2 linked regions of the Methylosarcina fibrata AML-C10 genome follow. The protein of the gene in region 2 interacts with the protein of the main gene of each other region in a pairwise test. Links are inferred from orthologs where the notes say so. Each region holds a gene or a part of one and is shown on either strand. Other genes may lie near its edges.

Region 1 (3,273 bases), 4.2 Mb from region 2 along the record:
CCTTTCCCGTTCAACCGTAATTACCTCGGTTAAGAAACATCATTAATTAATACTCATCTTCAGCGCGGCGGCCGTCGGCCACGGAGCCAGCACCAGCGCCAGAAACAGAATGGAGATCAGAATGCTGATCTGGGCATCCACCGGCAGACCGCTGCCCGCCATGGACACCGCATTGCCGGCAAATATCAGCACCGGCACATACAACGGCAGCACCAGCAACGACAAAATCATGCCGCCCCGTCTGAGTCCTACGGTCAATGCCACGCCGATCGCGCCGATCAGGCTCAATACCGGCGTGCCCAACAGCAGGGTCAGCAGCAAAATGGCCAAGGACTGCTGCGGCAGCCCCAAAAACATCGCCAACAGCGGCGCCACCAGCACCAGCGGCAAACCGGTCACCAGCCAGTGCGCAAACACCTTCGCCAACACCAGAACGGAAGCCGGATGCGGGCTCAGTAAAATCTGTTCCAACGAGCCGTCGTCAAAGTCGGAACGGAACAGACTGTCCAGCGACAGCATCGCCGCCAGCAAGGCCGAAACCCAGATGATGCCCGGTGCGATTGCTTCCAGTAAATTAGGCTGGGCGCCGATCCCCAACGGAAACAGCGTAATGACCAGAATAAAAAACAGCAGTGGATTGATCATTTCCGAACGTCTCCGGAAAGCCAATATCAGATCGCGCCGAATGACGGCCCAAAAAGCCCGGGTTAAAGACATCAGGATAAATGGATGCGTTGTACGGGTGCACTGTGCAGGTCGAGGTCATGATGCGAGGTCAAGACGATCATGCCGCCGTTCATGCAATGTTCGATCATAAGGGTTTCAATCAGGGCGATGCCCTCTTTATCGAGCGAGGTAAAAGGCTCATCGAGTATCCATAAATGATTGTCAGTTATCAACAAACGGGCCAGCGATAAACGCCGTTTCTGGCCGGCAGACAGGGACTGAACCAAAACATCCTCATAGCCGGACAACCGCACCTTGGCCAAAGCCTGCTCGATCGAATAAACTCCGGGCCGACTCAACGCCAGGGACACCATTAAATTTTCCTGCACGGTCAATTCCTTTTTGATGCCGTCCAGATGGCCGACGTAGGCCATGTCGGCATAATACTGAGCGTTTTTGATCGAATCTCCGCACCAGAGCACCTGTCCGGCATCGGCCTCGCGAAAACCGCAGAGTATTCGCAGCAAGGAAGTCTTGCCGCTGCCGTTCCTGCCTTCCAGCAACAGGACCTGTCCCGGCGTCAGCTCGAAATTCAATCCGTCAAACAACAGCCGATCGTCGCGGCTACAGCTCAGACCGACGGCCTGGAGCGACCTGGTATTATATTCACTCATCCGATGAAGCAAGACAAAAAGGTACTGTCGTTAGTTCAAGATCGATTCGATTTAATTGAGGGTATTCTGTTTTATCCTCACGCCGGGCTAACCGAACGCTGACGCAGAATCTCATACAATAAAACGCCCGTAGCCACCGACAGATTAAGGCTTTCCACCTGCCCCTGCATCGGCAGGGACAGCAGCAGATCGCAGTGTTCGCGGGTCAGCCGGCGCATGCCTTTGCCTTCGGCGCCGATCACCAGGACCAGAGGCACCGTTAAATCGGTCTGGTAAGGGCTTTGCGAACCGTCGCCCGCCGCGCCGGCCACCCATATCCCCCGCTCCTTTAGCCAGCGCAGGGTACGGGATAAATTGGTCACCTGATAAACCGGCACCGTTTCGGCCGCACCGGAGGCGACTTTACATACCGTGGGCGTGATGCCGACAGCGTTATCCCGGGTTATTATAACACCATGTACGCCCGTCGCGTCGGCCGATCTTAGACAGGCTCCGAGATTATGAGGGTCCTGAACGTTATCGAGCACGAGAAATAAGGGAGTTGCCGCAAGACTCTCGACCGCCGTTTTAAGTTCGCTCTCCGACAATTCGGCGGGCAGTTCGACTTCGGCGACCACGCCTTGATGATTGTTGCCCTCCGACAAACGGTCCAGTTTCTTTCTATCGGCCTTTTCGGGCTCGATGCCGAGCCCCGCCAATTCATCCAGCAGTTGTGCCAAACGTTTGTCTTGCCTTTGCCGGTCGATCCAGACCTTGTTGATTTTGTTCGGCGTATGGTGCAACGCGGCCTGGACCGAGTGCAGACCCCATAATTTACTTGATTTCATTCAGTGAATTCTCAATGGCTCTGGTTTCGCACCGAGCGGATCGGGCCGGGCCTGAGCCCGTCGGAAATATCGATTGCGGCACATTGTACCCGGCTTTACCGGCTGAGTACATGGAAGGCGCCTGTTACTTCATTGCTTTCCGCAGCCAGCGTCCGTCTTTCCGGCTGCGGCAAGCCTCGGCACCGCAAATTGGCTCGCGGAGGCTGATCTTCCGAAAGAGGAATGACACGGCCCACGCCGCTGTTCACCGGACGGAAAAGATTGCCGAATTTCCTGTACAAGCCGCGAGGAGTAAGGATCCGGCTGTTGCCGGCCGGATCGAGGATGCACAGCTACGTTCGAGTCGTATTCTTGATGACGATGGGGCAAGTCAGGCGGGACTCGTCGACCCTCTGCCTCAGCTCCTTTCCCGGTTTGAAATGGACGGAATAGGCCGGCGGCAAATTCAACATTTCGCCCGAAAACGGATTTCGTCCTTGACGGGGCGCCCGATACCGCAGCGAGAAAGCGCCGAACCCGCGTATTTCAATGCGCTGATTGGCCACCAGGGCCTCGCTGATGAGGTCCAGGATGCAGTCGACCGCCGAATCAACGTCGGCTTTATCCAGATGAATCTGTCGTTTGGCTAAAGTTTCAATAAGTTCTGCTTTTGTCATGGTCACTTTTCCCTCCCGAGCAAGGCATTTGCTCAGAAAAGTAAAAATACGGGTTATGCCCCATTTGGATGCGGCAAATGCCCCAGTTTTTATCAGAGATAGGCCGTTTAGATGAAAAGATCGCTGGTTTTCAGGTAATTGCTTTGCTTAATCAGCTAGTAAGAGCACTATTCATGCCAAAAAAAGCGGCAAAATGCCGCGCGGCAATTTGCCACGTTTTCAAGCTCTGCTTTGCCGGGTAATCTATTTTCGACTCCTGGATGCGCTCCTCCTAAAGGGCCCAGAGTTGTTATTAGTATCCTTCCTCAATGGCGGCCGGTGCCAAACCAGGCCGCTTCTTTTTTCTCTCTTCGGGGATGACCATGAAGCGAAACGACTGCTTGCCGACGACAGAATCGGTCGATTCTCAAGATTTGATTTACAGGATTGCCTACCACGAAGCGGGCCATG
Region 2 (3,317 bases):
GTTTGATATCCGGCGGCGCCGAGGACTGCGTGACATCTTGCGCAGCCCCGGCACTACTTGCCGGGTTACAATCCGGCCACTCGCGTATCGACTGGAGAGTATTGTTTGAAATAGTCGCGCACGCCCTTGAAAATAGCGAGAGCGATTCTTGACTGGTGCGCGCTGTTTTTCAGTTTATGCTCTTCCGAAGGGTTCGAGATAAAGCCGGTTTCAACCAGAATGGACGGGATGTCGGGCGATTTCAACACCAGAAAACCCGCTTTTTGGACACTGTCGAAATGCAGCTCGCCGATGTCCTGAAAATGCTTCAGTACGTGTTTGGCCACGTTAACGCTGGCCTCCTGAGTGGCCATTTGCGATAGATCAAGCAATACCGAAGCCAGGACTTCTTCCTTGTCGTCCAGGCTGACGCCCCCGACCAGATCGGAAGCATTCTCGCTGTCGGCCAGCCAACGGGCGGCTTCGCTGGAGGCGCCACTGCTCGATAGAGTAAATACCGAAGCCCCTTTGACATGGGTATTTTTAAACGCATCGGCGTGGATTGAAACGAACAAGTCGGCCCTGGCGGCACGGGCGATTTCCATTCTTTTTCTATGTGCAACGTAATAATCGCCCTTGCGAACCATCACCGCCCTCATTCCGCGCTGGCTGTTGATTAACGATTCCAGTTTGCGAGCAATGGAATAAACGACTTTCTTCTCTTCGGTCCCGTTGGAACCATGGGCACCCGGATCGTCGCCGCCGTGCCCCGCATCGATTGCAACGATAACGTCCTTGGCTTTTCCGGATACCGGCAGGATGTTGTTCGAAGTCTCGGTAACGTCTTTGTCCGCCTGTTTTTTCAAGCGGACCGGCTTAACCGCCGCGGCTCCGGCCTTAACCGGAACGGCTGTTTCCGTATCCCGGGAATCGGCGGCGCCGGGGCTCACCTCGGTCAAATCCACCACCAGGCGATGACCGTACATTTTGTTCGGTTTTAATGTAAAACTGTTCTGACTGACCTGTTTTTTCAAATTGACGACAATCTTGACGTCTTCGCCTTTCTGGGTTGCCCGCACCCCGGAAAACAAGGGATGCTCGGCCGGCGGTTGACCCAAGGCGTGATCCAGATGGGCATTCCGGATGTTGACGACCAGACGGGGAGGTTGATCCAACAACTCGACCCGGTGATCGGGCTGCGAAGACACATCGATCATCATCCGGGCCCGCTTGGGTGCCGTCCAGTAATGCACGGAACTCACATCGACCGACTGCGCCTGTCCCGCCAGAGAGAAAAACAGTGATCCAGACAGAATGAGAGCTTTGCAGGAAATACGCATAACCACCACAAAAATGAAATGATAATCCGATTTAAATTATAGCAGTATCTCCATGTTTTTACAGGCCGGTTATTATTTTTTTCAAGTCCTCGGAAACTTTCTCCAGAAGCAAAAGCCGCCCTTCTTTATCGAAAGACAAACGGATCGCCAAATCGGGCTCTGGGACGTAACCTTTGCCCATGTCCGGCCATTCGATAAAACAGGTGCAGTCCTCCGAAAAATAATCTCCGATGCCTATCCATTCCAGTTCTTCTGGATCGGTAAGGCGATATAAATCAAAATGAAACACCTTCCGATGAGCCAGCGTATATTCTTCCACCAGCGTGTAGGTAGGGCTCTTGACCGCCCCCGAAAAACCGGCCGCCCGCAAAAAACCTCTCACCAGCGTCGTCTTACCGGCGCCCAAATCGCCTTCGAGATAAATCACGCATTGCGCCGGCAATAAAGAGTAAAGCTTCGCCCCGACCTGTTCCGTTTCCTCCGCGTTGTGCAAAAAACGCTGCATCAATTGACCAATTGTCTGAGATAAGGCATCAAATCGGTAGCCAGCAGCCCCCGCTCTCCGCCTTTGGCGGCGGCCAGATCGGCCGCCATGCCGTGCAGATAAACGCCCTGCTCCGCGCCCTCCTGCAAGTATAACCCTTGCGCCAGCAGGCCGGCAATCACTCCCGACAGCACGTCGCCCATGCCGCCCGAGGCCATGCCGGGATTGCCGGTGCCCGAGACCGCAACTCGGTCCGAGGAGGCGACCAAGGTTCCGGCCCCTTTCAGTACGGTGATGCCGCCGTAGCGCGACTGCAACGCCCGGGCAGCCTCAAATCGATCGCGAAGAATTTCAGCCGTTGCGCTGGCTAACAATCGGGCGGCTTCGCCGGGATGCGGCGTTAAAATCCAGTTCGGTTTCCTTACACCGGCAGACGCCAGCAGGTTCAGCCCGTCCGCATCCACCACCAACGGTTTTTGCGATTCGAGGACGGACGCCCACAGCGCTTTGGCCCAGTCGCTCTGGCCCAAACCCGGCCCCACCGCGATCACGTCGGTCTTTTCCAGCAATCCCGTCAATTGCTCCGGCGCCGCCACGCCGTGACACATCAATTCGGGCCGGTTCAGGTTCATCAGTCCTGCGTGTTCGGTCCGGGTCGCCACGCTGACCAGACCGGCGCCGACCCGCAACGCGGCCTCCCCGGCCATGCGCGCGGCGCCGCTGAATCCTTGGTCGCCGCCGACGATCAACACGTGCCCCATCTGGCCTTTATGAGCGCACCGGTCACGGAGGGGCAAGGGTTTCGCCACGACGCGGGTGACGTTCGAAGATACCCGCCGGAACACCGCTTCCGGAACCGACAGAGAAAAATAGACGATCTCGCCGGCGTACTCGGGCGCAGAGCCGGTGAACAATCCCTGCTTGAGGCCGATGAAACTGACCGTATACGTCGCCTTGACCGCACAATCCATGACGTTGCCGGTGTCGGCATGCAGCCCGGAAGGGATATCGACGGCAATCACGGGGACATCGAGCCCGTTGATCTCCCGAATCGCTTCGGCGTATCCTCCCGTTACCGGGCGATCCAGACCGGTTCCCAGCAAGGCATCCACAATCACATCGGCTTCCAAGGGCAATCCGGGCCGATACGCCGACACGGTTCCCGAAACCTTGCAAAAGTCACGGTAAGCCGTCAGTGCGTCGCCTTTGAGAGTTTCAGGATCGGACAGCGCCAGAACCCGCACTTTCATTCCCGACTCCAGCGCCTTTCTGGCGACGACGTACCCGTCTCCCGCGTTATTGCCGCTGCCGCAAAAAACGGCCAGCGACTGCGCATTCGGCCATTGTTGACGAAGAACCTGAAAAACCGCCTCGCCGGCCCGGCTCATCAGTTCGTAACCGGCAATATGGAAATCCTCGATCGCAATCCGGTCCAGTTCGCGGACTTGCGCGGCGCGGTACAGAGTGACGGGAAGTTTTTCCATAAGCAAAGCGATCAATCGGCGGGACGGGCT

The links.
Region 1: the proteins of tsaE (region 2) and rlmB interact in binary tests that used the Escherichia coli proteins (3 or more experiments, as listed by UniProt). The link is inferred for Methylosarcina fibrata AML-C10 from one-to-one orthologs.

What each region holds. Positions count from the first base shown.
Region 1 is NZ_KB889965.1:35,155-38,427, reverse strand. Bases 293-3,247 are described here. They hold rlmB (23S rRNA (guanosine(2251)-2'-O)-methyltransferase RlmB), read right to left. Parts: upstream 2,168-3,247; coding sequence 1,418-2,167; downstream 293-1,417. Other genes in these bases: A3OW_RS23635 (hypothetical protein), read left to right, coding at 3,186-3,247; A3OW_RS27520 (hypothetical protein), read left to right, coding at 2,901-3,065; A3OW_RS0100185 (integration host factor subunit beta), read right to left, coding at 2,500-2,823; ccmA (cytochrome c biogenesis heme-transporting ATPase CcmA), read right to left, coding at 717-1,340; ccmB (heme exporter protein CcmB), read right to left, coding at 293-717. In the rest of the region: more of ccmB, read right to left, coding at 43-292; more of A3OW_RS23635, read left to right, coding at 3,248-3,273. UniProt on the Escherichia coli protein: Specifically methylates the ribose of guanosine 2251 in 23S rRNA.
Region 2 is NZ_KB889965.1:4,202,980-4,206,296, reverse strand. What follows is about bases 102-3,100. They hold tsaE (tRNA (adenosine(37)-N6)-threonylcarbamoyltransferase complex ATPase subunit type 1 TsaE), read right to left. Parts: upstream 1,825-3,100; coding sequence 1,378-1,824; downstream 102-1,377. Other genes in these bases: A3OW_RS0119705 (bifunctional ADP-dependent NAD(P)H-hydrate dehydratase/NAD(P)H-hydrate epimerase), read right to left, coding at 1,824-3,100; A3OW_RS0119715 (N-acetylmuramoyl-L-alanine amidase), read right to left, coding at 102-1,319. Outside these bases: more of A3OW_RS0119715, read right to left, coding at 66-101; more of A3OW_RS0119705, read right to left, coding at 3,101-3,287. UniProt on the Escherichia coli protein: Required for the formation of a threonylcarbamoyl group on adenosine at position 37 (t(6)A37) in tRNAs that read codons beginning with adenine.